Regions from separate parts of the Dermacoccus sp. PE3 genome, predicted to be linked through region 2. Evidence: riboswitches for the same ligand, from Rfam matches in the RefSeq annotation. Region 2 holds a riboswitch; each other region holds the start of a gene.
What was found. A riboswitch is a leader RNA that binds a small molecule or an ion and turns the genes downstream of it on or off. The one in region 2 is predicted to bind S-adenosylmethionine.
Positions count from the first base shown of each region.

Region 1: it holds a riboswitch for S-adenosylmethionine, as region 2 does, so the genes downstream of both, AA983_RS06175 (aminotransferase class V-fold PLP-dependent enzyme) here and AA983_RS07385 (bifunctional o-acetylhomoserine/o-acetylserine sulfhydrylase) in region 2, are expected to answer to the same signal.
Region 3: it holds a riboswitch for S-adenosylmethionine, as region 2 does, so the genes downstream of both, AA983_RS03225 (TauD/TfdA family dioxygenase) here and AA983_RS07385 (bifunctional o-acetylhomoserine/o-acetylserine sulfhydrylase) in region 2, are expected to answer to the same signal.

Region 1 covers NZ_LDCM01000002.1:136,313-146,536, forward strand. The annotation lists gene AA983_RS06140 (acyl-CoA desaturase) at 1-422, shown strand, start outside; gene AA983_RS06145 (AzlD domain-containing protein) at 551-856, opposite strand; gene AA983_RS06150 (AzlC family ABC transporter permease) at 853-1,608, opposite strand; gene AA983_RS06155 (dihydrofolate reductase) at 1,710-2,192, opposite strand; gene AA983_RS06160 (thymidylate synthase) at 2,248-3,042, opposite strand; gene dapA (4-hydroxy-tetrahydrodipicolinate synthase) at 3,153-4,040, shown strand; gene AA983_RS06170 (ribonuclease J) at 4,037-5,719, shown strand; gene AA983_RS06175 (aminotransferase class V-fold PLP-dependent enzyme) at 6,127-7,515, opposite strand; SAM riboswitch class IV at 7,561-7,673, opposite strand; gene AA983_RS06185 (DNA translocase FtsK) at 8,063-10,224, shown strand, end outside.
Region 2 covers NZ_LDCM01000002.1:420,954-431,177, reverse strand. The annotation lists gene AA983_RS07425 (potassium transporter Kup) at 1-765, shown strand, start outside; gene AA983_RS07420 (hypothetical protein) at 983-1,561, opposite strand; gene AA983_RS07415 (glycosyltransferase family 4 protein) at 1,564-2,715, opposite strand; gene AA983_RS07410 (phosphatidylinositol mannoside acyltransferase) at 2,720-3,676, opposite strand; gene pgsA (phosphatidylinositol phosphate synthase) at 3,676-4,299, opposite strand; gene AA983_RS07400 (HIT domain-containing protein) at 4,410-4,979, opposite strand; gene AA983_RS07395 (hypothetical protein) at 5,012-5,398, opposite strand; gene AA983_RS07390 (GNAT family N-acetyltransferase) at 5,395-5,874, opposite strand; SAM riboswitch class IV at 5,988-6,103, shown strand; gene AA983_RS07385 (bifunctional o-acetylhomoserine/o-acetylserine sulfhydrylase) at 6,169-7,494, shown strand; gene thrS (threonine--tRNA ligase) at 7,565-9,580, opposite strand; gene AA983_RS07375 (serine/threonine-protein kinase) at 9,681-10,224, opposite strand, start outside.
Region 3 covers NZ_LDCM01000001.1:680,288-690,511, forward strand. The annotation lists gene AA983_RS03200 (pyrimidine dimer DNA glycosylase/endonuclease V) at 1-279, opposite strand, end outside; gene AA983_RS03210 (YbdD/YjiX family protein) at 1,019-1,255, opposite strand; gene AA983_RS03215 (carbon starvation CstA family protein) at 1,248-3,509, opposite strand; gene AA983_RS03220 (GNAT family N-acetyltransferase) at 3,627-4,214, opposite strand; gene AA983_RS03225 (TauD/TfdA family dioxygenase) at 4,259-5,143, opposite strand; SAM riboswitch class IV at 5,158-5,273, opposite strand; gene AA983_RS03230 (type ISP restriction/modification enzyme) at 5,879-10,224, opposite strand, start outside.

The DNA.
Region 1 (10,224 bases), 280 kb from region 2:
TGTGGACGCACTCCGTCATCATGTGCGGTCACTTCCCGAGCGGCGTCGAGACCTTCACGAAGAAGTCGATCGTCGGCGAGAGCCGCGGCGACTGGTACCTGCGTCAGATGCTCGGCTCGGCGAACATCTCGGGCTCGAAGGCGATGCACGTGGCCACGGGCAACCTGAGCTACCAGATCGAGCACCATCTGTTCCCGGATCTGCCGAGCAACCGCTACGAGGAGATCAGCAAGGACGTACAGGACATCTGCGAGCGCTACGGCCTGTCGTACGTCACGGGTTCGCTGCCGCGCCAGGTCGCCTCGGCGTGGTGGACGATCATCCGTCTGTCGCTGCCCAACGACTTCGCCGCGAAGCTCGAGCGCAAGCCGCAGAACGTCACCGACCTCGTGCAGCGCCAGGTGCAGCCGAAGGCGGCCTGACGCCTGTCGACTCCCGTCAGCGGTGACGCCGAAGAAAGAACCCGGCCTTCCCTCCTTGGGGGGAGGCCGGGTTCGTTCGTTGTGTCGTTCCGTCGCCGGGCCCGTTCGTGACCGGGCCGGTCGACGGGTCAGATCAAGCGGATGAGCGCGGCCGTCGCGGCGGCCACGAGGACGACGACGATGAACGGCGCGCGCAACAGGAGCGCGACGACCGCGGCGAGCGCGGCGGCGGCGCGAGCGTCGAGCACCAGCTTGCCGTGGTCACCGACGAACGCCTGAACGCACACGAGTCCCGTCAGCAACGCGACGGGGAACAGGGCGACGACGTTCGACGTCTTCTTGCCTTCGAGGTACTTCGGCGGCACGAGGTAGCCGATGAACTTGAGGACGAACGACAGGCCGCTCGCGAGCAGAACGGTGGCCCAGGTGCTCATGCGCCCGCCCCTTCCTCGGTGGCGTCGTCACTCGGCAGCGTCGGCACCTCGTCCGTGCGTGTCGACCACCACAGGCCGACCGCGATGGCCGCGACGACGGTGGCGAGCACCGGCAGGCCGGCCTGGGTGACGGGGGAGAGGCCGAGGGCGATGACGGCCGCGAGCCCGGCCGTCAGCTTGCCCTGGAGCGTGCCGAGGCGCGGCCACAGCAGGGCGAGGAACGCACCGACCGCTGCGGCGTCGAGGCCGTACTTCTTCGGATCGCCCATGGCGTTGCCCGCGATGGTGCCGACGAACGTCATGAAGTTCCAGAGCAGGTACACGCCGAAGCCGGTCCACCAGAAACCGATGCCCGACAGCTTCGCCGTCGGGCGACCGACGGCCATGGCGGCGGATTCGTCGATTGTCAATTGCGCAGCGACGACACGCTTGAGACCGCGGGGGCGCAGGATCGCGTTCAGCTGCAGGCCGTAGATGGAGTTGCGCACACCGAGGAGCGTCGAGGTCGCGACGGCGGATGCGCCCGTGCCGCCGGCACCGAGAACTCCGACGACGGCGAACTGCGAACCGCCCGAGAAGAGCAGGAGCGACAGCGCCATCGCCTGCCACGTGTTGAGGCCCGCCGCGATGGCGAGAGCCCCGAAGCTGATGCCGTAGACGCCGGTGGCGACGGCCAGTGAGATCGAGTCCTTCTTGACCGCACCCTCGTCCTCGTGGAGCGCGTCCACGGGGCCGTCGTGTCGGCCGTCCACGTCGTGTTGCCCACCGCCGTGTTGTCCATTGCCGTGTTGTCCGTGGCCGTGTTCCCCATGACCCACGGCCGGCTCGACCTCGTCGCGCCGCTCGTCGGGCGTCATGCTTCGCGCCGTTCGTACGTGACGACGGTGAAGCCATCGCGCGGGTCGCGGTCGCTCTCGCGCCAATGCTTCGGGTCGATGGTGGGGAAGTGGGCATCGCCCTCGGGCTCGAGGGGGATCTCGCTGATGAGCAGGTGTGTCACCTCGTCCATCGCGGCCTCGTAGATCTGTGCGCCACCGACGACGAAGGCGTCCTCGCCGGCGACCTCCTCGAGCGCCTCGTCGAGCGAGTGCACGACGACGACGTCGTCGCCCTTGGTGAGGTTCGGTGCGTACTCCGGGTTGCGCGTGACGACGATCGAGCGGCGGCCGGGCAACGCACCCATGCCCTCGAACGTGGTGCGCCCCATGATCATCGGGTGCCCCATCGTCGTGCGCTTGAAGTGTTTGAAGTCCTCCGGAATGTTCCAGACCATGTCTCCGTCGGCGCCGATGACGCCGTTGCGCGCGACGGCGGCGATGGATGTCAGGTGGCTCATGTCGGTTCCTTCGAACGCGCCGGGTCGGGAGCCGGCGAGGGGTGTTTCGGTGCGGTCAGACCGCGATCGGTGCCTTGATCGTGGGCTCGGCCTCGTAGCCCTCGAGGCGGATGTCGTCGAGGTCGAAGCCGTCGATGTCGCGAATCTCGGGGTTGAGCACGAGGCGCGGCAGCGGCTTCGGCGTGCGCGTCAGTTGCAGCTGCGCCTGCTCGAGGTGGTTGGAGTACAGGTGCGCGTCGCCGAGGGTGTGGACGAAGTCGCCGACCTCGAGGTCGGTCACCTGCGCCACCATGTGCGTGAGCAGCGCGTAGCTCGCGATGTTGAACGGCACCCCGAGGAACACGTCGGCGCTGCGCTGGTAGAGGCCGCACGAGAGCTTCCCGTCGGCGACGTAGAACTGGAACATCGTGTGGCACGGCGGCAGGGCCATGTCGTCGACGTCGGCGACGTTCCACGCGGAGACGATGTGGCGACGGCTGTTCGGGTTCGTCCTGATCGCCTCGACGACCTGCGCCAACTGGTCGACCTGCCGGCCGTCCGGGGTGGGCCAGCTGCGCCACTGGTGGCCGTAGATCGGGCCGAGGTCGCCGAACTCGTCGGCCCACTCGTCCCAGATCGAGATGCCGCGTTCGTGCAGCCAGCCGACGTTGGTGTCACCGCGCAGGAACCACAGAAGTTCACCGAAGACCGAACGCAGGTGAAGCTTCTTCGTCGTGGTGACGGGAAAGCCCTGCGACAGATCGAAGCGCATCTGGTGGCCGAACACGCTGCGGGTGCCGGTACCGGTGCGATCGCCCTTGACGGCGCCTTCGTCGAGGATGCGCGTGAGGAGGTCGAGATACTGCTGCACCCGGCCACTGTACGGCGCTGCCCCCACACAGCCGTGCCCGTGTCGAGTGCCGGACCGCCTCGCGCGAGGCTTCGGGCCACAGCCGGAGGCCGTGCATTAGCCTGGGGCGCATGACGACGACACCTTTCGGACGCATGGTCACGGCCATGGTCACACCGATGAAACCTGACGGCTCCATCGACTACGAGGGTGTGGCTCGCCTCGCGAACCACCTCGTCGACAACGGACACGACGGCCTCGTCGTCAACGGCACCACCGGTGAGTCCGCGACGACCACGGACGAGGAGAACGTCGAGACCGTCCGCGTCGTCGTCGACGCCGTCGGCGACCGCTGCGCCGTCACCGCAGGCGTCGGAACGAACGACACCGCACACTCGGTGCGCGCGGCCAAGGCGCTCGCGGCCGTCGGCGCCGACGCCGTGCTCGTCGTGACTCCGTACTACAACAAGCCGACGCAGGCCGGCATCGTCGAACACTTCAAAGCCGTTGTCGGTGCCACCGATCTGCCCGCGATGGCGTACGACATTCCGGGCCGCACGGGCACGCCGCTCGCGAGCGACACGATCCGTCAACTGGCCAAGATCGACCAGATGCTCGCCGTGAAGGACGCCAAGGGCGACTTCTTCGAGGCGACCAAGCTCATGAACGAGACCGACCTGCTCTGGTACTCCGGTGACGACGTCTCCAACCTCATCTGGCTCAGTCTCGGCGCCGTCGGTCTCGTCTCCGTCGTCGGACACGTCGCCGGTAACGAGTTCCGCGCCATGATCGACGCCGTGGACGCCGGCGACATGACCCGCGCCCGTGAGCTGCACACCCGGCTCATCCCGGCCATCGACGCCCTGATGAACACCTCGCAGGGCGCCATCATGGCCAAGGCCGCCATGGCCGACAAGGGTGTCATCGACAGTGACTTCATCCGCCTTCCGCTGCTGCCCGCCACGGACGACATGCGTGCGCGCCTGCGCGAAGGCCTGAGCGAATCGGGACTTTCGTGAACGACACCGCACTCGAACTGAGCGCACCGCCCGCCCTGGCCAAGAACGGCGTCCGCGTCGTCGCCCTCGGAGGCCTCGGCGAGGTCGGGCGCAACATGACCGTCGTCGAGTACGAGGGTCGACTGCTCATCATCGACTGCGGCGTGCTCTTCCCCGAGGACCACCCCGGCGTCGACCTCATCCTCCCGGACTTCGAGTACATCAAGGATCGCCTCGACGACATCGAGGCCATCGTGCTCACGCACGGCCACGAGGACCACATCGGCGCCGTGCCGTACCTGCTGCGCATGAAGAGCGACATCCCGCTCATCGGCTCGACGCTGACCCTCGCGCTCATCGAGGCGAAGCTCAAGGAGCACCGCATCCGCCCGTACACGATGGCGGTCAAGGAAGGTCAGCGCGAGCAGATCGGCCCGTTCGACTGCGAGTTCGTCGCCGTCAACCACTCCATCCCCGACGCCCTGGCCGTCTTCGTGCGCACCGGCGGCGGAACGATCCTCGGCACCGGCGACTTCAAGATGGACCAGCTGCCGCTCGACGGGCGCATCACCGACCTGCGCGCCTTCGCCCGCCTCGGTGAGGAGGGCGTCGACCTGTTCCTCACGGACTCGACGAACGCCGAGGTGCCCGGCTTCACCACGCCGGAGAAGGACATCACGCCCGCCATCGAGCGCGTCTTCGAGCGCGCCGAGCGCCGCATCATCGTGGCCTGCTTCTCCTCGCACGTGCACCGCGTCCAGCAGGTGCTCGACGCCGCCGAACTGTACGGCCGTAAGGTCGCCATGGTCGGCCGCTCCATGGTGCGCAACATGACGATCGCCGCCGACCTCGGCTACCTCAAGGTGCCCGACAACGTGCTCGTCGACGTCAAGAAGCTCGACCAGCTCGAGGACGACAAGGTCGTTCTCATCTGCACCGGCTCCCAGGGTGAGCCCATGGCCGCCCTCGCCCGCATGGCCAACCGCGACCACCGCATCGACGTCGGCCCCGGCGACACCATCCTCATGGCCAGTTCGCTCATCCCCGGCAACGAGAACGCCGTCTACGGCCTCATCAACGGCCTCATGCGCCTCGGCGCCAACGTCGTGCACAAGGGCAACGCCATGGTGCACGTCTCCGGTCACGCCTCCGCCGGCGAGTTGCTCTACTGCTACAACATCGTCAAGCCGAAGAACGTCATGCCGATCCACGGCGAATGGCGCCACCTCGTGGCCAACGGCAAGCTCGCCGCAGCCACCGGAGTGCCCGCCGAGCAGGTGCTCCTCGCCGAGAACGGCGTCGTCGTCGACCTCGTCGACGGCAAGGCCGCCATCACCGGCGCCGTGCCCGTCGGTTACGTCTACGTCGACGGCTCCCTCGTCGGCACCACCGACGAAGACATGCTCAAGGACCGCCGCGTCCTGCGCGACGAAGGCTTCATCACCATCACCGTCGTCCGCAACGCCTCCACCGGAGAGATCGTCGCCGGCCCCGACATCCGCACCCGCGGATTCGCCGAAGGCGACGAGGTGTTCGAACGCATCCGCCCCAAGATCGAACAGGCGCTCGCCGACGCCCGCGGCAAGGGCATCACCGACACCCACCAGCTCCAGCAGGTCATCCGCCGCACCGTCGGCGGCTTCGTCGGCGGCAAGCTGCGCCGCCGGCCGATGATCATTCCGATTGTTCTGAACGCGTAGCCGGCACTTCGCGCCGGCGGAGCGTTCAGAACAATCGGTCGCGGTGTGGTGTTCGCGCGCAGGGTTGGGCCTCGCAAGCTCGGCCTTCCCTGCGCGTGAAACCACACCGCTGCATTGTTCGGTGCGCCTTCCGGCCAGGCCCTGGCGGGCCTGTCTCGGTGCGACACACGGCCGTCCACTTCTCGGGGTGGGCAGCTTTCGTATGGCTGTCACCAGCCCGTGGTCGGCGCAATTTCCGCCCGCCAAGCCATGGCGGCGTCTGGGTAGTCACTTGACGGTCGGACGCGGGCCCGGGCAACCGGGCGTGTTGGTGCCCTTCTCGGCACTCCTTCCGGGCACCCTCCGGGCAAGGCCATTGCGAATGACTCGGGCCGCCGGTCCCCAGAACCGGCGGCCCGAGCCGTCCGTCACCAGGGGCGGGGCTCGCTCAGATCCCGCTCGTCACCCACCGGTGCCCAGCCGATGCCCGGCGTGTGCACGTACTCGAACGCCGGCCCGCGCTCCACGAGCGCACGCACCGCCGCGACGAGACGGTGCGCATGCTCCACCGTCGTCGCGAGGCCGATAGAGGCGCGCACCGCCGTAGCGCCCTTGCCGAGCCGCTTGTCACACAACAGATGCGCACAGAAGCGGCCGTCGCGCACCGCAATGCCGTGCTCGTCCGCGAGCACCTGAGCCACGAGCGTCGGATCGTACCCGTCGACCGTGAACGTCGTGACGCCGACACCGTCGACAGGCTCCTCGTCGGAGCCGAGCACGTGAAGAATCTCCACACCTGGCAGCGCGCTCAAGCCGTCGCGGATGATGCCGTGAACGCGGTGCTCGTGGTTCTCGATCGCGTGACGGTGAGCGCGCAGCTTCGCCGCGGCCGCCGCGAGAGCGATAGCGCCGACGGCGTTCGGCGTGCCGCCCTCGTGCCGTGCCGGGCCCTCGGACCACACGACGTCGTCCGTTGTCACCCGCTTGCTCGCACCGCCGGCCGGAAGGTACGGATCGGCTGCATCAAGCCAGTCTGCGCGACCCGCGAGAACGCCGGCGCCGTACGGGGCATACATCTTGTGACCCGAGAACGCGACGTAGTCGACGCCCCACGCGGCGACGTCGATGACGCGGTGCGGAGCCAGCTGCGCCGCATCGACGACCGACCGTGCCCCGTGGGAGCGCGCGACGGCGGCCAGTTCACCGATCGGCCAGATCTCCCCGGTCACGTTGCACGCGCCCGTGATGACGACGAGCGCGGGCGCATCCGACGTCGCGCGGAAGCGGGAGAGCGCGGCGTCGACGGTGGCGATCGCAGCCTCGGGGGAGGACGGCACCGACAGTCGCGTCGTGCGCTCGGCGGGCCAGGGGAGGAGCGCCGCGTGGTGCACGGATTCGAAGACGAAGACCTGAGCGTTGTCGGGCAGGACGTGGGCGAGCAGAGCCAGCGCATCCGTGGTGTTGCGCGTGAAGACGACGTGGCTGTCCTCGCCGAGACCGACGAAGTGCGCCACCTCCGAACGCGCCTCCTCGAACCAGCCGGTCGTCAGACGCGAGGCGTACCCCGCCCCGCGATGAACCGAGCCGTAGGTGCGCAGGATGCGCTCCGCAGCCTCGGCAACGCCCACGAGGGCCGGAGCAGTGGCACCGTGATCGAGGTTCGCGAACTCGACAACCGTGTGGTGCAAGGTCGGCACACCGACGCCGTCCGAGACGGTTGCAGGGGTGGCCCGGGCGCTCGCCCGAACAGCAGAGAGGGAAGCGGGCAACGACTTCGGCTGACGGGTCGCAGCGAGCGTCGAAAGGACAGAACTCATGAGGAGACTCCTTCGTCAGGGGTCCGCCCGACGAGAAGCGTCGCGAACCCGCACTTGCTGCGTGCGGTCGCACGCAGCCAGGTCGTCACCCGGAGCACCCCACCGCGGTGGAGGGTTGCCGTCCAGCAAGCCGGGGCTGTGCGCTGGAACTCGTGACCAGGCAACACCGTGACACGCGACTCCTCGAACCGTCCACGAATGTGCCCGAGGTCGCCCGGATGGTGAGATGCGACTCGCTGTTCACGCCGCCCCTCGGGGCCGCCAGATCGTCGCGAGGTCCCCGGCGTGGGGCCGAAGAACTGCGCGCCTTCTCCCGTAATCTGGCCGGGTGGCGACACGGAAAACACCCCCGAACGACAGCGTTCTCGTAGCGAAGAAGAGTGCCCCGAACAGTCGGAGCACCACCTCCTCGCGCGCCCGCACCACCCCGGCGAAGAACGCGCCCCGCAAGCAGGCGCCCTCCAAGAGCGCGCCCGGCAAGGGGCGCGGTTCGAGCTCGGCTCAGCAGGGCCCGTCGGCCTCCAGCCGTGCCGCTCGTGGCGCCTGGATGGGGGTTTCCCACGTCGCCGGAGGCGCCGTGCGTCGTGTCGGCGCCAGCGCCGCCGAACTCGAGCCGGAGCACCGTCGCGACGGCATCGGCTTCTTCCTCCTCGCCCTCGGCATCGTTGTCGCGGCGCGCGAGTGGTGGAACCTGCCCGGCATGTTCGGTGACATCGTCCACGCCGTCGCCGCGGGAACGTTCGGTGTCATCGCCTACGTCCTGCCTGTCGTGTTCATCGGCATGGGTCTGCACATGTTCCGCCACCCGCGCGGCCACCAGCCCACCCACCGCATGTCGATCGGTCTCGGCATCCTCGCCCTCGGCTCCACCGGTATCGCTCACCTCGTCGGCGGACGCCCGGCCGCGGGTGACGTCGACGCCGTGCGTGACGCCGGCGGAGTGCTCGGCGTCATCTCCGGTGGCCCGCTGGCCGCAGGCCTGACGCTCTGGGGCGCCGGCGTCATCCTCGGCCTCGTGTCGTTCTTCGGTTTCCTCGTGCTGACGCGCACGCCGGTCAACCGCATCCCTCAGCGTCTGCGTGAGGTTGAGGCCACGATCTTCGGCGGTCACGCTCCGACCGAGGAGCGCGACTACGCCCAGCGCGACGCCGTCGCCGACGACCTGCACGGCGCCGACATCGGCAACCGTGCGCGCGGCGGAGCACCCCGCCGCGCCGCCGACGTGCACCACGGCGACGAGCCGTACGAGCAGGCAGCAGAGGTCGTCGGCCGCGGTCCGCGCGGTCGCGGGCGTGGCTCGCGCAAGACCCTCGGTCGTCAGCGCGGCGAGCAGCAGATCTACGACATCGACACGATCGAAGGCGGCGACCCGGCGGACGGCTCCGCCGACGAGGGCGAGCGCGCCACGTCGGCCGGCGCGGCAGCCCTGGCTCGGGCCCGCGGCTCGCGTGCGACCACGTCACGCCCGGCCACCACGGACGAGGCCGACACCGCCACCGTCGAGACGGCCGGTGGCTCCAAGCAGCGTCCGGGCGAATCGCCCAAGGCCGCCGCAGCCCGCCAGGAGACGGCGCAGCGCCCGGCCGCCGAGGTGCCTCAACGTCAGGTCGAGGCTCAGCCGACGGAGCAGCTCCCACAGCGCGTCGAGCAGCTCGCCCTCGCCGGCGACATCACGTACACGCTGCCCGAGTCGACCCTCCTCGAGGAGGGCACGCCGCCCAAGGAGCGTTCGGCCGCGAACGACCGCGTCGTCGACGCGCTCACCGAGGTGCTCGACCAGTTCGGCATCGACGCCGTTGTCTCCGGTTTCACCCGCGGCCCGACGGTCACGCGTTACGAGGTCGAGCTCGGCCCCGGCGTGAAGGTTGACCGCGTCACGGGTCTGAGCAAGAACATCGCCTACGCCGTGGCCAGCGCCGACGTGCGCATCCTGTCGCCCATCCCGGGCAAGAAGGCCATCGGTATCGAGATCCCGAACGCCGACAAGGAACTTGTCAGCCTCGGTGACGTGCTGCGCAGCCAGGCGGCCCGCAACAATCACCACCCGATGGTCATGGGTGTCGGTAAGGACGTCGAGGGTGGCTACGTCGTGGCCAACCTCGCGAAGATGCCGCACATGCTCGTCGCCGGTGCCACCGGTGCCGGTAAGTCGAGCTTCGTCAACTCGATGATCACCTCACTCCTCATGCGGGCCACGCCCGAAGAGGTGCGCATGGTGCTCGTCGACCCCAAGCGCGTCGAGCTGACGGCGTACGAGGGCATCCCGCACCTCATCACGCCGATCATCACGAACCCGAAGAAGGCCGCCGAGGCTCTCGAGTGGGTCGTGCGCGAGATGGACGCGCGCTACGACGACCTCGCCGCGTTCGGCTACAAGCACATCGACGAGTTCAACAAGGCCGTGCGTGCGGGCAAGGTGACCCTCCCGCCGGACAGCAAGCGCAAGCTCGCGCCGTACCCGTACCTCCTCGTCGTCGTCGACGAGTTGGCGGACCTCATGCTCGTCGCGCCGCGTGACGTCGAGGCCTCGATCCAGCGCATCACGCAGCTCGCGCGTGCCGCCGGTATCCACCTCATCCTCGCGACGCAGCGCCCGTCGGTCGATGTCGTCACCGGCATCATCAAGGCCAACGTGCCGTCGCGTCTGGCGTTCGCGACTTCGTCGCTCGCCGATAGCCGCGTCGTGCTCGACCAGCCCGGCGCCGAGAA
Region 2 (10,224 bases):
ACCGGCACATTCCTCATGACGACGACGCTGTTCCTCGTCTACGCCCACAGCACGCTCAAGTGGCGCACCTGGCGCATCGTCACCCTCGGCGTCGCGCTCTACCTCTTCGAAGGCATCTTCTTCCTCGCCAACGTCGCCAAACTGCTGCACGGCGGTTGGCTACCCGTCGTCATCGCACTCGGCATCGGCATGTCCATGCTCACCTGGCAGAAGGGGCGCGCCATCGTCGCCACCCGTCGCCAGAGCATCGAAGGTCCCCTCGCCACCTTCGTCGAAACAGCCCGCAGCGGCGACCTGTGCGAAGTGCCCGGCACCGCCGTGTTCCTCCACCCCGACAAGGACACGACGCCCCTCGCCCTGCGCGAGAACGCCAACTTCAACCACGTCATCCACGAGAACGTCTTCATCGTCAGCACCCTCAGCGCCAACGTGCCCCACATCGCCCCCGAAGACACCGTCACCCTCGACCAACTCGGCAACGACTACGACCGCATCACCCACCTCACCCTCAAGTACGGCTTCCAGGACGACCAAGACGTCCCCGCCGCACTGCGCATCGCCAAGGAACAAGGCGTCGACATCGACCCCGACACCGCCTACTACTTCGTCTCCGAAATCGGCCTCCTCGACACCGGCCGCCCCGGCATGAACAAACTGCGCAAACTGCTCTTCATCGCCATGACCCACAACGCCGCCGTCCCCGCCGACTACTTCCGCCTCCCCAAGGAGCGGACGGTGATGATGGGAGCGCAGATCCTTTTGTAGGGCGCTCGCGCCCTACAAAAGGATCTGCCTGTCTTTTCCCTTGCGCTGTCGCACCGAGCGCCGGTCCGAGCTTGCGAGGACCGACGCTCGGTGCGACAGCGCTTCGGGGGCGTCCGCTTCCAGCCGGGTTCGGTTCTTGAAGAGCGTTGTGGCTTGGGTGCTTGCCTGGCTTTTCAGGCGGCGATTTCTGGGTTGGGTTTTCGAGGAACGGGAGTGCTCAGCGCCAGGCGGATGTCGTCGTCAGGCCCTCGACGTGGTCGTCGAACTCCACCGGGCGCGGCAAGTGGGTGCGGCCCGCCAAGTGCAACGCCCGCACCACCGGCTTCGCACGCACCCGACGGACATCCGTCACCGCCTCGTTGTGGAACCGGTGCGCCAACTCCACCCGCTCACACGCGTCAGCCAACCGGCGCCGAACCTGCGTGCCCGCCGCCGACGCCGGAGCCCAGTCCTCGACCACCGCGCCGAGGGCCGCCGTCAGCTCCCCCTCGATGAGCGCCCGTTCCTCGGGCACGCCCACCTCCTGCACCTCCGCGGTGATCTGAGCGCCTTCAGACGCCTCGAGCGACGCACTCGCCGCCGACGCCAGGAGAAACGCACTCGCAGCATCGAGGTCGGCGCCGTTCGCCAGTTCCAAGGCCACCTCCGCGCGCCGCACCAACTGGGCGTCGAGCGCCGCGAGCGACCCCTCGACCCGTGCGTGCAAACGGTCGAGCCGGGCAGCCGTGTAGCTCAGGTACCACGCGATGGCGAGCGCTCCCGCGAGGAGCAACGCAACAACGGTCCACTCCTGCACGACTACAACCTCCTCGCGATGCGCAACGTCCGCTCACTCACCTCGTGCGAGCTCGCCACCGTCTCGTAGGCCGTGAGGATGTGGCGTGCGACGGTGCTCCAGTCGTAGATTCGGGCGCGCTCCGCGCCCCGACGCGCCAGGTCTGCGCGGCGGTGGGGGTCGTCGAGCAACGCCGTCACACGGCGTGCGAGGTCGCCCTCGTCGCCCGTGCGGAACAGGACGCCGCAGCGTCCACCGTCCAACACGCGCGCGAACGCCTCGAGGTCGCTGGCCACAACCGGCACCCCGGCACTCAATGCCTCCACGAGGATGATGCCGAAACTCTCACCGCCGGTGTTCGGCGCGACGTAGAGGTCGACCGAGCGGAACAGCGACGCCTTCTCCGCGTCGGAGATCATGCCGAGGAACTCGATGCGCTCACGCATCTGCTCGGGAACGGCCTTGATCACCTCGTCGCGCTCCCCCGGCCCGGCGACGAGCAGCCGCACACCCGGGTAGCTGCGGGCGATCTGCGGCAGAGCGCGCACGAGGACGTCGAGACCCTTGCGCGGTTCGTTCATCCGCCCGAGGAACGCGATCGTCGGGCGCTCGTCCGTGCCGCGCCACGCAGGGTTCTGGGGTGCCTGCGCAAATTGGTCGACGTACACACCGTTCGGGACGACGACCGCGTCACCACCGAGGTGACGCGCCACCGTCTCACGCGCTGCCTGCGACACCGCGATGCGGCCCGTGATCTTCTCCAGGCCAGGACGAAGCAGCGGGTGCGCGGCGTGCAGCGCGCGAGAACGCACGTTGGAGGTGTGGAACGTCGCCACGACGGGTCCGTCATACGCCCACAGGGCGAGCATCGACACGCTGGGGCTGACCGGCTCGTGCGCGTGCAGGACGTCGAACTGACCGCGCTCCAACCAGCGGTTGACGCGGGCAGCCGTCAGTGGGCCGAAGGCGAGGCGCGCCACGGAGCCGTTGTAGCGAATCGGCACGGCACGCCCGGCGCTGACGAAGTAGTCGGGCATGTGCGTCTCGTCGTCCGCGGGCGCGAGGACGCTCACGTCGTGGCCGGCGCCGATGAGGTACTCGGCGAGGTCGCGCACGTGCAGCTGCACGCCGCCGGGCACGTCGAACGAGTACGGGCTGACGAGACCGACGCGCATCGTGTCAGTTCCCTCGCGGCGCGCGGTTGCCGAGGTCGTCGACGAAGACGCGCTGCATCATGTGCCAGTCCTCGGTGCGCTCGACGATCGCCGTCGACAACGCATCGACGCACTGCTGCGTGGCCGCGAGGACGTCGGCGCGCATGTCCGGCGACGAACCGGCATCGACAGGGTCGTGGAAGCGGATCTCGATGCCTCGCATCGCGCGACCCCTCGGAGGGTCGTAGGCGATCGTGACGGGGTACAGGCGAGCACCCGTGCGTCGGGCCAGAATCGCGGGCCCGGCGGCGACCCGCGCGTCGTGTCCGGCGAGCTTCACGGTGACGCCACGCTGCGTGAGGTCACGGTCCGACAGCAGCGGCGCAAAGGCGCCCGGCACCCGCAGCGCCGCCTCGACCTGACCCATGACGTCGACGCCCTGCGTCAACGGGATAATCGTCATGCCGAGGCCCTCACGGAACTCGAGGAACGCGCGGAAGAGCTCGTCGGGTTCGAGACGTTCGGCAACGGTCGTGACGTGCGCGAGCTCGGTGGCGGACCATGCGCCGGCGAGATCCCAGTTACCGAGGTGGCCGAGGTAGAGGACGATCGACTCCCCCGCCGCAAGGTCCGCCCGCACCTGGTCGATGGCACCGGTGGTGCGCACGAGCGAGCGCAGATCGTCATGCGAGAGCGACTGGAGGCGGAACGCGTCGCACCAGTAACGGAAGTAGGAGCGCAGGCCCTCACGGGTGAGGTCGTCCAGGGCTGCGGCGTCGAGTTCCGGGCGGACCCGGGCGTAGTTCGAGCGCATCCGCTCGACGTCCTTGCCGCCGCGACGGTGAAGGACGTCCGCGATCTTCTCAAAGAGCGCGTACGCAGCCGGCTCGGGCAGGGCGCGCACGGCACGCCATCCGGCCTTGAAGGCGAGAACGGTGGCGGCGTCCTGCGCTCGCTTACGGGAGAGAGCGGGCCGAGCCATCACTTCGCGAGAGCCTTGCCGAGCGCCTGGCCACGCACCATGAGCATGCGCTGCAGCACGGTAATGAAGGAGGCGACTGCGAGCAGGGCGAGGACGATCGTCAGGACGATGTACGGCAGGTCGAACAGGCCCGTGAGGCCGGTGGTGACGAGAACCGCGACGAGACGGTCCGCGCGTTCGGCGATGCCGACGTTCGCCTCCATGCCGAGGCCTTCGGCGCGAGCCTTCGCGTACGAGACGACGGAACCGAGCACGAGGCAGGCGAGCGCGAGGCAGGCCATGAGGAAGTTGTCGCCCTGGCCGGCGAAGTAGAGCACGAGGCCACCGAAGATGGCGGCGTCACCGACGCGGTCGAGCGTGGAGTCGAGGTAGGCGCCCCACACCGACGAGCGACCCGACAGGCGGGCCATGTTGCCGTCGAGCATGTCGGAGAAGACGAAGGCCGTGATGAACAGCGTGCCGACGAGGAACTCGCCGCGCGGGTAGAACCACAGCGCGCCGAACGAGACACCGAGCGTGCCGACGATCGTGACGACGTCAGGGCTGATGCCGAGGCGCAGGAGCAGCTGCGCCAGGGGGCGGAAGATCGCGGAGAAGAAGGCGCGCGCGTACTTGTTCAGCATGGTGACTCAACTGTAGCGGTTCGATACGTCGAGCCGAGGTGCGCGCCGCGCCGGACGAGTCACATCTCACCCCGCGTTCACGAGCCGCACGCCCCGCGAGGTCGAGGCCGTCAGTCGGTTGGCCAGGACGCCGCGATGCGCTGACGGCTGTCCTCGAGAAGCACCGGGAGAGCCTTCGTCTGGCCGACGATCGGCATGAAGTTCATGTCGCCACCCCAGCGGGGCACGATGTGCTGATGCAGGTGCGCAGCCACGCCGGCGCCCGCGACATCGCCCTGGTTCATGCCGAGGTTGAATCCGGCCGGGTTCGACGCCGCCTTGAGCGCGCGAATGCCCTGCTTCGTCAGCTTCGTGAACTCCTCGGTCTCCGCGTCCGTGAGGTCGATGTAGTGCGGCACGTGACGGTAGGGGCACACGAGCAGGTGGCCCGGGTTGTACGGGAAGAGGTTCATCACGACGAAGCAGTGCTCACCGCGGTGCACGATGAGGCCCTCGGCGTCGTCCTTGCCCGGCGCCGCGCAGAACGGACAGCCGTCGCCGGCGTCCCTCGAGGGGCGGTCGGCCTCGATGTAGGCCATGCGGTGAGGCGTCCACAGTCGGCCGAACCCGTCGGGCTCCCCCGCGAAGTCGTGCTCGGACTCGGCGTGCTCGGGAGTGAAGTCCTCGTTCTGCGTGACCATGCGCCCCATCCTAGGGAAACCCGCGCGCCGGGTCAGACCGGAGCGATCTCGGCGAGTTTCTCCACGAGCCGCTCGTCGCTCGCAGCGCCCGCGTGGGCCAGGCCGCCCACGCGCTCTGCCACTTTCTGTGCGACGGCTGCGGCATCGCCTTCACCCACGACGGCGACGGCGCTCGCGAGTCCGCCGAGGCCGCTTGCGGCGTCCTCGAGGTCGAGCCAGTCGTCGTCGGTGAGTTCCGCTGTCACACCCGCCCACACGACGCCCGCGGCCATGACGCCACGTTCGGCCAGCGATCCGACGCTCTCGCGCGGCAGCGAGCCGTCCTCACCGAGGTAGAGCACGACGGCGTTCGCCGCCGGCTTCGACGGGCAGGCGATGCAGCGCTCGCGCTGGTCGAGGGCCCAGATGATGTCGCTCATCGCTGCTCCTTCGTGGCCGCGAACGGTGCGTCGCGGTGCATGTGTCGCTCCTCCGGGGCACCGAATCCGAGACGCTCGTACAACGGGCGCGCCTTCGGACGCGTGTTGAGCAGCATCCGCTCGACGCCGCGCGCGTCCGCCCAGGCGTCGACGGTGCGGAGCATGCGTTCGCCGAGTCCCGCGCCACGCTCGTCGGGCACGACGAAGACGAACGCGACGTACAACCACGGCTTGGCGCCGCGCGCGAGCGTCGGCATCCGGTGGACGAGGGCGCACTGCACGATGCCGACGACGGTGCCGTCGGAACGGGTGGCGATCCACGTGGGTACCTCGTCGAAGGCCGAGAGGAAGTCGTCCGCGTACTCGGTCACGAAACCGGCCCGATTCGGGTGCCCCTCCTCGAGGTCCGAGCGCAACCGAAGCGCTGCACAGGCGAAGGCGTCGTCACGCCTGGCCCGGGCGATGGTGATCGTCATGGCGCCAGTCAACCACGGCTTGACCCTTCGGCAAACGCCCCGCGCCGCACGGCAAACCACGATGTGAGACACGAGTCCCGCCCCTCGATACCGCCCGGGATATCCTCGGACCAGGTCACGAGCGCCAGCGTCAAACCCCGGTTTGCTGGCCGGCAACCCTCCCACCGCGGCGGGGTGCTCCGGGTGACGACCTGGCCCGGCGTCGGATACGCCCGGGCAAGCGCGGAAGCAGAGCTTCCGGCGCACCCCGCGTGCGAGGTTCGCGCACGGGTAGCGACCTTTCGAGGAGTTGTCATGAGCGCTCAGGACTGGGCTTTCGAGACCAAGCAGATCCACGCCGGCCAGGTGCCGGACGGGGACACCGGATCGCGCGCGCTGCCGATCTACCAGACGACCTCGTTCGTCTTCGACTCCGCCGAGACGGCGGCCAACCGCTTCGGCCTGTCCGACCTCGGCCCCATCTACACCCGCATCGGCAACCCGACGTCGCAGGCCGTCGAGGAGCGCATCGCGGCGCTCGAGGGTGGCGTCGGCGCCCTGCTGCTGGCCTCCGGCCAGGCCGCGACGACGTTCGCCATCCTCAACGTCGCGCAGGCAGGCGACCACGTCGTCGCGTCGGCCGCTCTCTACGGCGGTACGTACAACCTGCTCAAGTACACGCTCAAGCGTCTCGGTGTGGAGACCACCTTCGTCGAGGACATCGGTGACCTCGACGCGTGGAAGAACGCCATCCGACCGAACACCAAGCTCCTCTTCGGTGAGACGCTGAGCAACCCCGACCAGAAGGTCCTCGACGTCGCGGGTGTTGCCGCTGTCGCCCACGACGCCGGCCTGCCGCTGTTCGTCGACAACACCGTCGCGACGCCGTACCTGCTGCGCCCGATCGAGCACGGCGCGGACGTCGTCATCCACTCGGCGACGAAGTACCTCGGCGGCCACGGCACGTCGATCGCCGGCGTGCTCGTGGACGCCGGAACGTTCGACTACGCCAAGGAGCCGGAGAAGTTCCCGCAGTTCAACGAGCCGAGCGAGAGCTACCACGGCCTCGTCTTCGCCCGCGATCTCGGCGTCGGTTCGGCGCTCGGCGCGAACCTCGCATTCATTCTCAAGGCGCGCGTCGAACTGCTGCGCGACCTCGGCTCCGCCGTGTCGCCGTTCAACGCCTTCCTCATCGCCCAGGGCCTCGAGACGCTGTCGCTGCGCGTCGAGCGTCACGTGGAGAACGCTAAGAAGGTCGTCGCTTACCTGAGCGAGCACGCGCAGGTCGAAAAGGTCTTCTACGCCTCGAAGGACGACAGCCCGTACAAGGAGCTGGCCGACCGCTACCTGCCCACCGGTTCCGGTGCAGTGTTCTCCTTCGAGATCGCCGGCGGCATCGACGCGGGCAAGGCGTTCGTCGACGCCCTCGAGCTGCACTCGCACGTGGCCAACATCGGTGACGTCCGCTCGCTCGCCATCCACCCGGCGACGACGACGCACAGCCAGGGCAGTGACGACGACCGCCGCGGCGCCGGCGTCACGCCCGGCCTCGTGCGCCTGTCGGTCGGCATCGAGAACGCGAACGACATCATCGCCGACCTCGACAAGGGCTTCGCAGCCGCGAAGGCTGCCTCCGCCTGATCGCCCGCACCGCGGAGACTACGACGAAGCCGCCACCCCAAATCGGGGCGGCGGCTTCGTCGTATGTGGATCAGGCCTCGGCAGGTGCCTCGGCCGCCGTGGGCGACGTGTTGTTGCGCGAGGCGATGTACGCGGCGATCTCGGCCACGGCCTCGTCGACCGGCACGCCGTTCTTCTGCGAGCCGTCGCGGTAACGGAAGCTCACGGCTCCGTTGTCGCGGTCCTCCTCGCCGGCGATGAGGATGAACGGCGCTTTCGACTTCGAGGCGTTGCGGATCTTCTTCGGGAAGCGGTCGTCGCTCGTGTCGATCTCGACGCGTACGCCGGCCCGACGCAGCTTCTCACCCACCTCGCCGAGGTAGTCGTAGTACTCCTCCGCGACCGGAACCCCGAGCACCTGAACCGGTGCGAGCCACGCCGGGAACTGCCCCGCGTAGTGCTCGAGGAGCACACCAAGGAAGCGCTCGATCGAACCGAACTTCGCCGAGTGGATCATGACCGGCTGCTGACGCGTGCCGTCCTGAGCCTGGAACTCGAGGCCGAAGCGCTCGGGCATGTTGAAGTCGTACTGGATCGTCGACATCTGCCACGTACGGCCGATGGCGTCACGTGCCTGCACGGAGATCTTCGGGCCGTAGAAGGCTGCGCCGCCCGGGTCGGGCACGAGCTCGAGGCCCGAGGCGTTCGCGACGTCGGCGAGCACCTGCGTCGCGACCTCCCACTGCTCGTCGGTGCCGATGAACTTGTCCTTCTTGTCGCCGGCCTCGTCACGCGTCGACAGCTCGAGGTAGAAGTCGTTCAGCCCGAAGTCACGCAGCAGCCCGAGGATGAAGTCGAGCAGGTGCTTGATCTCGCCCGGCGCCTGCTCCGGCGTCACGTAGGAGTGGGAGTCGTCCTGGGTGATCATGCGCACGCGCGTGAGGCCCGAGAGAACGCCGGACTTCTCGTCGCGGTAGACCGTGCCGAACTCGAAGAAGCGCAGCGGCAGCTCGCGGTAGGAGCGTCCGCGCGAACGGAAGATCTCGTTGTGCATCGGGCAGTTCATCGCCTTGAGGCGGTACTTCTGCCCGTCGAGGTCCAGCGGCGGGAACATGCCGTCGGCGTAGTAGGGCAGGTGACCCGAGGTGTAGAAGAGGTCTTCCTTCGACACGTGCGGCGTGCCGACGTAGCTGAAGCCCTCTTCGATGTGGCGACGGCGGACGTAGTCCTCCATCTCGCGCTTGATGATGCCGCCCTTGGGGTGGAACACGGGCAGGCCGGGGCCGATGTTCTCGGGGAAGCTGAACAGATCCATCTCCGCGCCGAGCTTGCGGTGGTCGCGCTTCTCGGCCTCGGCGAGGCGCTCGAGGTAGGCCTTGAGCTCGTCCTTCGTGGGCCACGCGGTGCCGTAGACGCGCTGCAGCTGCGGGTTCTTCTCGCTGCCGCGCCAGTAGGCCGCAGCTGAACGCATCAGCTTGAACGCGTTGCCGAGCACCTTCGTCGACGGCACGTGCGGGCCGCGGCACAGATCGCCCCAGGCGACGCTGCCGTCACGACGCACGTTGTCGTAGATCGTCAGTTCGCCGCCGCCGACCTCGGCCTCGGCGCCCTCGGCAGCATCGGCCGCGTTGCCCTTGAGACCGATGAGCTCGCACTTGTACGGCTCGTCCTTGAGCTCCTCGAGGCCCTCGGCGTCGGTGATGACGCGACGACGGAAGGTCTGGCCCTCGTTGACGATCTTGAGCATCGCCTTCTCGAGCTTCTTGAGGTCGTCGGGGGTGAACGCCTCGGCGACGTCGAAGTCGTAGTAGAACCCGTCGGTGATGGGCGGACCGATGCCGAGCTTGGCGTCGGGGTTGGCCTGCTGCACGGCCTGGGCGAGCACGTGTGCGGCAGAGTGACGCAGCACGGCGAGGCCCTCGGGCTCCTGTGCCGTGACGGGCTCGACGACGGCGCTGGCCGGCACCTCGCGGTGCAGATCCCACAGGTCGCCGTCGACCCGCATGACGAGGACGGCCTTGTCGTCGCCGAACAGGTCCGTGCCCGTCGTCCCGGCCTCCACCTCGCGCTGGGCACCGGCGACGGTCAGGGTGATCTGTTCGGACACGGGAGGTCTCCTTGGAAGTCGGGATGGTGGCGCACCTGCGCCGACCCGATGCAAGGTTACCGGCTCCCCGAAGTGCCGGGCGAGCCGGTTTGCCGCGCGATCAGAGGCTGTTGACGATGACGGCGGCGAGGCCGCTCGCCACGAGGACCAGGACGACGAGGACCGCGACGAGGAACGTCGACATGCCACCGCCGCTCGGCGCGGGACGCGGCGCCGGTCTGGCGCTGGCGACACGTGCAGGGGACGCCTGATGCGCGCGCGGCGGGGCACTGGGTCGCGACGGCGCCGGTGCGGGGCGTCCGGAGCCGCCGGCCGCAGCACGACGGCGTTCCTTCTTGATAGCGGCGATCCATTCGCCCGCCGACGGCGGACGCTCGGCAGGGTCCTTGCGCAGCGCCCACCGAATAGCGGCGTCCACGCGCGGCGTCACCCCGTCGACGCGTCCGACGAGCGACGGGGCCTTCGCGTGGCGGTGGGCCTGGCGCAGCTCCTCCAGTTCCCGCCCCGCGAAGGGCGGTTCACCCGTGAGCGCGTAGTAGAGGACGCAGCCGAGGGCGTAGACGTCCACCGCGGGCCCGTCCTCGGATGATGCGGTGAAGCGCTCGGGCGCCATGTAGGCCCACGACCCGAGAATTTGGGAACCG
Region 3 (10,224 bases), on a different contig from region 2:
TTGCGCGAGCGTCAGCGATACGGAGGGCTCGAGGGGCCTCAAAAGCTTGTCCGAACGAAACGTGTAGCCACGTCGATCCGCTTCCTCAGCGAGTCGCCAAAGATACGACGTGATGGCGCGGATCGGGTCGTCGGTGGCACGAAACCTCAGCAGCTGCGGGTGGTTCCTGTACCCCGTGGTCTCTCCGGCGAGAACCTTCTGCGCGAGCAGCCCCTCACGCCATCCCGCCACGAGAGCGCGTCTGTCCAGCTGGGCAGGGTGAAGGCTCCATATGCGCATACCCTGAATTTACCGACACTCCTAAGCCGTCGACATTCGGCTCCGAAGGGAAAATCGTGAACTCTACCGCCCGACATCGCTTCGACGGGTACATCCTGGGCGTCGGCACACCGTGTAGTCGCCGATTCGTCGTGGGGTGCTGGCAGCGCTCCCCGTTCGGCGCGTTCGCCGACATCATGGTGGCCCACCCGGACGGCGCGCGAACTCATCGCTCCCAACGAAGAAGTCGGAGCGTACGTCTGCGAGACGTACCAGTTCGATCAGGTCACGTTGTCGGACGTTCACGTCGCGCGCACCTCTTCGAAGTGGGTCATCGCCACCGATCGGTCGAGGCTTAGCGCTACGTTCGGTCGTCGCAGGCTCTTGGGCTACCCCTTGCGCCTGGTCCGTGGACCGCTCATCCACCCTGTGACGGCACGATTGTCGAACCCGCTGGCTCGTCGCCTCGTGGAGGGGGTTCAGAAGCACGGGTCCGCAGGCCACGGGGCGCACGAGTATTACGTCGCCGAGGACCTTCGCCGCGTGGCGACGCTGAGCGGCTCGTGGGAAGGAGAGCCGATCGGCGTCCTGGCCCCCGTGACCCCGGCCCCGCAGTTCGGGTTCAGCTCCACACCGCAGATTCCCTCTGACGCGTGTCACCTCGTTCATTGACCGGCCTGGCGCGTGATCTGAACGAGGCGGAAACGCCGCGGCCCCGCAGAACCTCAGAGGTTCTGCGGGGCCCGGCGTTGTGCGACGTTCAGCAGCAGCGGCTGCGCGGGTTGGTGTCCTGCGCGTCGGTGCGTTCGCGCCAGTACTCCTTCTTCGTCATCGGAGCCTCACCGGGGTGAGTGCGCTCGTGATGCGCGAGGTAGCGCTCGTAGTGGTTGTCGCCCATGACGGACGCCCAGTACCACCGCACCGAGTCGAAGGCCCGACGAAGACCGCCCGGCTGCTCCTGCTCCAGCCGGCACTGCGTGTTCGTCTGCTCAGGCATGGACGCGACCTCCCGCGGGAGCACCCTCCGGGTCGAGACCGGCCTCGCGCCACTGCTCGAGCACGGCCTTCTCGTCGTCCGTGGCCGAGAAACCGGCCGGGGCGAAGATCTTCGAAGGCACCTTCTCGTCGGTGACGCCGTCGTCGGCCTCGCCCGCACGAACCGCCTTGATGGCGGCGATGACACCGGCGATGACGACGATGAGAACGAGACCCGCGAACAGGATCGACAGCGACTGCTGGATGAACGTGTTGCGGATGACCGCGTCGATCGCCTCCGGCGTCTTGGCCGTCTTGAAGCTCGTCAGGCCCTTCTCCTTGGCGTCGACGAACGCCTTGTGCTGCGCCCAGTAGCCGAGCTTCGGGTCGGAGGAGAAGATCTTCTGGTAGCTGGCCGTCATCGTGACGATGACGTCCCACGCGAGGGGAACGCCCGGGATCCAGGCCCACTTCACGTGGCCGCTCTTGACGACGACGACGACCACGACCGTCAGCGCTACCGCGGCGAGCAACTGGTTGGCGATACCGAACAGCGGGAACAGCGTGTTGATGCCGCCCAGCGGGTCGGTGACACCCATGAGGAGGATGGAGCCCCAGCCGGCGACGACGAGGAACGTCGTGATCCAGGCGCCGACCTTCCAGGACGTCTCACGGAAGCGCTTGAGGCCCGGGACGTTGCTGAGCGTGTCGGAGAGCATGAAGCGCGCGACGCGGGTACCGGCGTCGACCGTCGTCAGGATGAACAGCGCCTCGAACATGATCGCGAAGTGGTACCAGAACTGCTTCATCGAAGCGCCGGGGATGACCTGCGAGAACACGTTCGACATACCGAAGGCGAACGTCGGTGCGCCACCCGTGCGGGAGACGACCGACTCCTCGCCGACGTCCTTCGCGGCCTGCGCGATCTCGGTGGCCGACGTCGGGTCGCCGCCGAGGCCGAGCGAGTTCACCCACGCGGCAGCCTTCTCGGGCGTACCGCCGGTGACGCCGGCGGGCGAGTTCATGACGAAGTACAGGTGGTGGTCGATGATGGCGGCCGCGATGAGCGCCATGATCGCGACGAACGACTCCACGAGCATCGAGCCGTAGCCGATGAGGCGAGCCTGGCTCTCCTTCTGCAGCAGCTTCGGCGTCGTGCCCGAGGATATGAGAGCGTGGAAGCCGGAGAGCGCACCACAGGCGATCGTGATGAACAGGAACGGGAACAGCGAACCGGCGAAGACGGGGCCGTTGCCCTCCTTGCCGAACGACGTGATGGCCGGGATGTCGATGGACGGGCGCGCGATGACGATGCCCAGCGCGAGCAGCACGATCGTGCCGACCTTCATGAACGTCGACAGGTAGTCACGCGGAGCGAGCAGCAGCCACACCGGAAGGACGGCGGCGGCGAAGCCGTAGATGATGATGGCCCACGACAGCGCCGTCGGCGACAGCGTGAACATGTCCTTGCCCCAGTCGGTGCCGGCAACCCAGCCACCGGCGACGATGGCGAGGAGCAGCAGGACGACGCCGATGCCCGAGACCTCGGAGACGGCGCCGGGGCGCACGAAGCGCAGGTAGCACCCCATGAAGAGGGCGATCGGGATCGTCATCGCGAGCGAGAAGACACCCCAGGGTGACTCGGCAAGGGCGTTGACGACGACGAGGCCGAGCACCGCGATCAGGATGATCATGATCGCCATGACGGCGAACATCGCCGCCCAGCCACCGACGGGGCCGAGCGTGTCGCGCGCCATCTGGCCGAGGCTGCGACCGCCGCGGCGCGTGGAGATGGCGAGCACCATGTAGTCCTGCACGGCGCCCGCGAAGATGACGCCGAAGATGATCCACAGCGTGCCCGGCAGGTAACCCATCTGCGCGGCGAGCACGGGGCCGACGAGCGGGCCGGCGCCGGCGATGGCGGCGAAGTGGTGACCGAACAGCACGCGCCGGTCGGTCGGCATGAAGTCCTGGCCGTTCTCGAACTGCTCGGCCGGGGTGGCGAGGTCGTCGCGCGGGCGGATGACCTTGTACTGGATGAGGCGGCTGTACAGCATGTAGCCGATGACGTAGCTGCCGACGGCAGCCATGACGAACCAGATCGAGTTGACGTGCTCGCCGCGGACGAACGCGACCATCGTCCAGCCGATGGCGGCGATGACGGCCGCGACGGCGATGACGATCTTCTGACGTCCCGTGATCTGCCGGGGTAGGTCGACCGCGACCGGGGGCGTGTTCCCGTCGCGCTCGGGGGTTTTGGTGCTCGACGCGGGCACGGAGACCTCCCTTTTCGTGTGAGTGTGAGCAGGGCCACGTTATGCGGTGTCGGGTAGGTCACAGGGCTTTGACACCGCGCGCGCAGGTCACACCTGCATCACGAATTTGGGCGAACGTCACGCAGTGGGGCCGGTGGGGCGCGGCCCGTCGCCGAACCAGTAGCGGCGGCTGTCTTCACGAACGTCCTCGAGCTGCCCGCCGCAGGCCTCGATGACGGCGCGCGAGGCGCCGTTCGTCTGCGCGCAGCAGACGAGCACGGGGGCGATGTCGAGCGCGGCGGCTTCGGCGAGCCCGAGCTTCAGAGCCTCCTTGGCGATGCCGCGTCCGCGAGCGGCCGGCCGCACGGAGTAGCCGATGTGGCCGCCGAGTTCGTAGAGGAACTCGTTGAGCGCGTGACGCAGGGCGAGGTGACCGACGAGGGCGCCGTCGTCGACGATCCAGAAGTAGGAGCAGTGGACGAGGCCGGTGTGCGGCGGCCACATCGTGTTGCCCTGGCGGGCGCAGTCTTCGACGTAGGCGGCGAAGCCGTCGGGGGTGATGTCGACGTCGGTGCCCGCGAAGAAGCCCGATCCGTCCATGCCGCCCGCGCACACCCAGCGGTCGTCGCGCGAGTCGGTGGTGGCGTCGCGGAACTCGCGCAGCATGGCCGACCAGTCGTCGTAGCGCGCGGCGTCGGGGGCGATGAGTTCGATCATGTCGGTCATCTCATCACCCCCGACGGTGGAGCGTCGATCAGTTTTCGGTGCGCTTACTGAGCGCGCAGGCCGTCGACGCCGCGGGGCTCGTCGCCGCGCACGGTGACGCGGTGCATGACGCGGGTGTTCGTGTAGTCGCGGTTGGCGTAGTGGGAGGTGGCGCGGTTGTCCCAGATGCCGACGTCGCCGGGCGCCCAGCGGTGACGGATCGTGTGCTCGGGCTGCGTGAGGTGGGCGTAGAGGGCGTCGAGGATGGCACGCGATTCGGCTTCGGAGACGTCGCTGACGTGGGACGTGAAGCCGGGGTTGACGAAGAGGCCGCGGCGGCCGGTCTCGGGGTGGACGCGGACGACGGGGTGTTCGACGGCGGGCAGTTCGGTGACGATCTCGCCCTCCCACTCGTGGCCGCCGTTCTTCTTGAGGAAGGCGCCCCACTCGCGGTTGCCGTCGTGGACGGCGAGCAGCTGGTCGGCGAGCGCCTTGAAGGGTGCGGAGAGGGAGTCGTAGGCGGCCTGGCTGTCGGCCCAGGACGTGTCGCCGCCGTAGGGCGGGAGCGTCACGGCGCGGAGGATGCTGATGGCCGGCGGCCGCTTCATGAACGTGACGTCGGTGTGCCAGACGTCGGAGAAGGAGAACTCGGGGTCGCTCGAGTCGATGTTGTAGATCTCGCTGCGCTCGTGATTGCCAGCGACAGGGTGGCCGGGCGTCAGCTCGCCGAGCAGGTTGCCGAGGCGCACCTGGGCATCGTCGTCGAAGGCGTGCTGGTCGCGGAAGAAGAGCACCTTGTGGGCGAGCAGGGCGCGGCGGATGTCGAAGGCCGCGACCTCGTCGATGGACGCCAAGTCGATGCCGTGGATGACGGCGCCCAGGGCCGGGCCGAGGCGCTCGATGCGCAGGCCGGGCGTCGTGGCGGGAGCGTGGGTGGCGAGAAGTGTCATGACAACCTCTTCGTTCGTTGCGCTTGCGCAGACGCCGGGCGGCGACGCGCCAGGTCGTTACTCGGGGCACCCCACCGCAGCGGAGGGTTGCCGTCCGGCCAGCCGAGACTTGTCGCCGGAACTCGTGACCCACTCATAACGTAAGCGCAGGTTTCGCAGAACGAACAGTTATTGGTTGGTGAGTGTCCGCATCGCGGGATCTAACGGAAGGTCGTGCTGTTGTCGCGGGCAACCTGGACACCCGCAGTCGATCGCCTTCCGATCGTCGCTCACTAGGGAGCTCCGACGAGGGGCCCCTACCGGCGACGACTCCCACTTCAACGCTTCGATCCTGGCGCACCCCCGCCAACGATCCGAACGGCCGCCTTTGGCACTCCGTACCCGCGGCCGGGCAGAACCGCTCGCTTCGCTTTCGATGGCCTTCCATGGCCAGCCAAGCGCAAGCACTCCCTGCACCGCGACATCCGTGAAAGCGCGGCAACCGCGCTCACAATGGCCACACCGCAACGAACCTTGCCTGGCTCACAGCCCCTATCCGCGAGGTGTGCCTCCTTCTCGCCCGGCATCTCTAGCCAAAGGCGAGGGCCGGAGACCTTCCAGGCCTGGCCCATCACACGGTTCCATCCGCAATGACACCCCTAAAGCCCCAAGCTGTTCGAGTGCAGGAGTGCCCGTCAAACTTTTCACCTGCCAGAGCGCAACTGACACTCTCATCCTGGATCTTGCCGGTCACTTTCATGGCTGCGACTTAGCCTTCAAGAAAGGGAGGGAGTCGACAATTTTCATCGTTCCGAGGCTCACTGTGACGATGCGGGCTAGGAGGTCGATGATGTACCGCGGGTCGCCGACCTCCTTCGACCAGTCGTTCGGGTCGTTGACGATGCCCGAGGCCTTGTCCGTCTTGACGTAGTAGCGGTCGATGATCCACTCGATCGCCGAGCGCGAGCCCAGGATGTAGCGGTACGCCTCCTGCGGGATCCCCGAGAGGGTGATATGGCCGTTGTAGTGGATCGTCGAGCGATCGTGACGCTCACCCGCGGCCTTCTGCTCGACCGACGGCTTGCCAAAGCGCATCTTCTTGTCGCCCACCGCGTAGAACGCATACGGATCCTGACCATCGACTGGCTGCGCATCAAGCCCCTCGAGCGGGTACGGCTCGACGGTCTCGTACCCAAGGTGCAACTCGGAAAGCTTGCGCCCTGCGTCGATGAACGGCTGTGCGTCTTCGACGAGCGGGATGCGCGGCAGCATCTTCTTCAAGTCCGCCGCGTACGTCTCGCGGTAGTCGGGCGAGTGCAGTAGCCCGTAGACGTAGAAGAAGATGTCGTCCTTCGTGATCGAGGTTCCGTACGCCGCCTGGAACCTCGTCAGCGCCTCATCGGTGATGTTGTCGATGCGGCGGTATCCGTCGACGACGTCGTGTGCGGCTGAGGTGCCGAGCGACAGCATGCCTTCGTCAGCATCGACCTTCTCGTAGCGGTACCGGGGCACGAACTGGGTCGCATAACCGAACAACGCTGTGTCGGGGACGCAATCGAGCATCTGGACTGCGGGAAGAGCAACGTCCCGCGGGCCCATCGTCACGATTCCCAAATTGTCAACATTGGGAACTGGGAAGGAAACTGGGAGGATTCCTGGACGGTGTAACCAGTCGGGGTCGATCACCAGATTGGCCTTTTCGAAGGGGCGGTACATCGCGTGCCCTAGGCGGCCGGGGTCGAATCCGATGCGTTGTCCGCGGGCCAAACGCGATTCAAGAGAAGAGGACCACTTGATTCTGGCCGGGTCGTAGGACCGCTCGCCAGCGAGGGCTTCTTCATACGTCTGGACGGCACGGCGCATGGCAAGCGCAATGCGCTTTCTGCCCGCGTTATAGACCCAAGCGTCCCGGTTGCTCTGAACACCTGGCCTTCCGACCTGAAAGATTCCTCGCGGACCCTGGTCCGCCGCAAGGGGCAGGAACGCCTCAAAGTCGTCGCGGCGCTGGTTGAGCCAGTCGCCATGCGCGTTCGGGGCGATGGTCACGGCTCCGAGTCCCTTGACATCGACTGCTTTGGCGACTCTGGCAAGCTTCTGCTCGCGGGTGAGGTAGTCGCCGATGTCGGTGTAGTGGATCGTCGCGGAGCCCGACTTGGCAGGGTCCTTTACCACCACCAGTACGGCCGCAGTCGTTCTACCACCGGCGGCAAATACGTTGCCTGCCTCCTTCTTGCGCTGTTCGCCTGCAGTGCGTGCGTTGCCGCGCAGGTTGTAGACGTAGATGTCGCTGAACTCCTCGGCGAGGCTCTTGCGCATCCCGTCGGCGGTGTTCGAATCCAGCCAGCCACCATTCGTCACGTACGCGATGACGCCGCGGTCCTTGATCCGCAGGCTCGCCCACTTGATGGCGCGGATGTAGGAGTCGTACAGCGAGTTCTTGTTCGTCGCACTCGACTTTGCGGCGTAGGTATCACGGATCGCGGCGTCGAGGTCGGGGTACTTCTCGTTCGCGTTGTTGTCGTTCGCCGAGTCCTGCCCCGACGAGTACGGCGGGTTGCCCACAATCACCTGGATATCGAGCTTCTTGAGCTTCTCCAGGCGCTCGTTGTTCTGCACGAACACTTCGGTGTCGAGACGGTCGTCGTTCTCCCACGACTGGAACGTGTCGGTAAGGATCAGCCCCTCGAACGGCTCGTAGTCCGTCGGCTGCTCCAGCGACCCGCGCAAGTCCTGATACGTCGTCTCGATGTTGACGGCGGCGATGTAGTACGCGAGCAGCAGGATCTCGTTGGCGTGCAACTCGCTGGCGTACTTGCGCGCCAGGTCGTGCGGTTCGATGAGCCCGAGCTGCAGCAGGCGCACGATGAACGTGCCCGTGCCGACGAACCCGTCGAGGATGTGCACTCCCTCATCCGAGAGCGTCTGCCCGAAGTGCTCGCGCAGCACAGCGTCCGCAGAGCGCAGGATGAAGTCGACGACCTCGACGGGCGTGTAGACGATGCCAAGCTTGTCGACGGTGCGCTTGAACGCCGTCGAGAAGAACTTGTCATACAACTCGACGATGATCCGCTGGCGCCCCTCGGCGTTGTCGATGCCCTCCACGCGCGAACGCACCGACGCATAGAACCCCTCGAGCGATGAGTTCTCGGTATCCAGCGAGTGCTCGTCGAGCAGGGCGAGCATCTTCTCCATCGCCTGCGCAACGGGGTTGTGCTCGGCGAAGTCGTACCCACCGAACAACGCCTCGAACACGGGACGGGTGATGAGGTGCTGGGCAAGCATCTCCACCGCGTCCTCACGCGTGATGCCCTCGTTGAGGTTGCCGCGCAACCCGTCGAGGAACCGCTCGAACTCCGCCGTCACGGCAGAGTCGGGGCCTGTGAGGATGCCGTTGATGCGGGCGATGTGCTGTTCGGCGATCTTCGCGACATCGGCCGCCCACGATTCCCAGTAGCGGCGTTCGCCGACCTTCTGCACGATCTTCGCGTAGATCGCATCCGACCACTCACCCCAGATGAGGTCGAGCTCGCCCTGAGTGGTTTCCTCATCGGGCGTGTGGACGGTGCCGTCGGCGTCGATGCCCGCGATACCGATCTTCTTCGTCGGCTTCTTCTTGTTCAGCTCGATCTGGTTGACCGTCGAGGTGAATCGGTCGTCGTGGGCGCGCAGCGCGCGCAGCACCTGCCAGACCGTCGCATACTTCTTGTTGTCGTTCAGCGCCTGCTCAGGCGGCGTGCCCGCGGGAACAGCGACGGGCAGAATGATGTACCCGTACTCCTTGCCAGGCGCCTTGCGCATGACGCGCCCGACGGACTGCACGACGTCCACCTCGGACGAGCGCGGGGTGAGGAAGAGCACCGCGTCGAGATTCGGCACGTCCACGCCCTCACTCAGGCAGCGCGCGTTCGTCAGGATGCGACACGTGTTGTCAGCCGGCTCGGCCTTGAGCCAGTCGAGACGCTCGTTCCGGGCCAGCGCGTTGAACGAGCCGTCGACGTGCTTGATCTCGATCAGCAGGTCGTTCGACTGCGCATCGGCGGCGTCGTCGGGCAGATCGACGGCAGCGACGTGCTTGTTCACCACATCCGGGAAGGCCTGAGCGATCGCCTTGGACGTCTTGATGTCCTTCGCGAACGCGACCGCGCGCTTCATCGGCGCGAGGCTCTCCCCTTCAACCGTGTCGAAGTGCTTCGCAAGCCCCTGCCAACAGCCGACCATGCGCGCGGCATCGCCGAGCTGAATCTCGCCGTCCTGCGCAAGTTCGGACTGGAAGTTCTTGCTCACGTACTCCTCGTCGACAGCGAGGATGAGGACGCGGTAATCGGTGAGCAGGTTCTTCTCGACCGCTTCCCCGAACCCGAGGCGGTGCAGCTCCGGGCCGAACTTCGCCTCGTCGTCCATCGACGCGAGCTCCGCGGCACCATCGAGTGCCTTCTTCTTCGAGTCCTCCCCGAAGATACGAGGCGTCGCCGTCATGTAGAGACGCTTGACGCCCTTGATGACGTCGTCGTTGTGCACGCGCACGAACGCGGACTCGTCCTGCCCCGCGACGCTCACACCCGTCGTGCGGTGCGCCTCGTCGCAAACGATGAGATCGAACGCTTCGAAGCCGCCATGCTTCTGCGCGGCAGCGACGACGTCGATCGACTGATACGTCGAGAACACCACCGTCATCGATTCGGAACGCTCGGTTGCGCGCGCCCAACGCTCCTGCACGACCGCGTTGTTCGTCGACGCCGGCAACGCGACGTCCACCGCAGAGATGTCTTCGACCGCGTTGGAACGGCTCGTCGACTTTGGATCCGAGCAGATCGCGATCATGTCGAGCGGCACCTCGGCATTCGCCGCCCACTCACGCACCGTCTGACTCAGCAAGGAGATCGACGGCACGAGGAACAGCACACTGCCGCCCGCGCCGACCTGCTGCTCAGCCAGGCGCAACGACGTGAACGTCTTACCCGTACCGCACGCCATGACCAGCTTGCCGCGATCATGCGTCTTCAACCCGTCGATCACCTTGTCGATCGCGGTGCGCTGATGCGGGCGGGGGTTCTTCTTGCCCACCGTGGGGAGGGTGCCGGGAGCCGACCAGGAGAACTTCG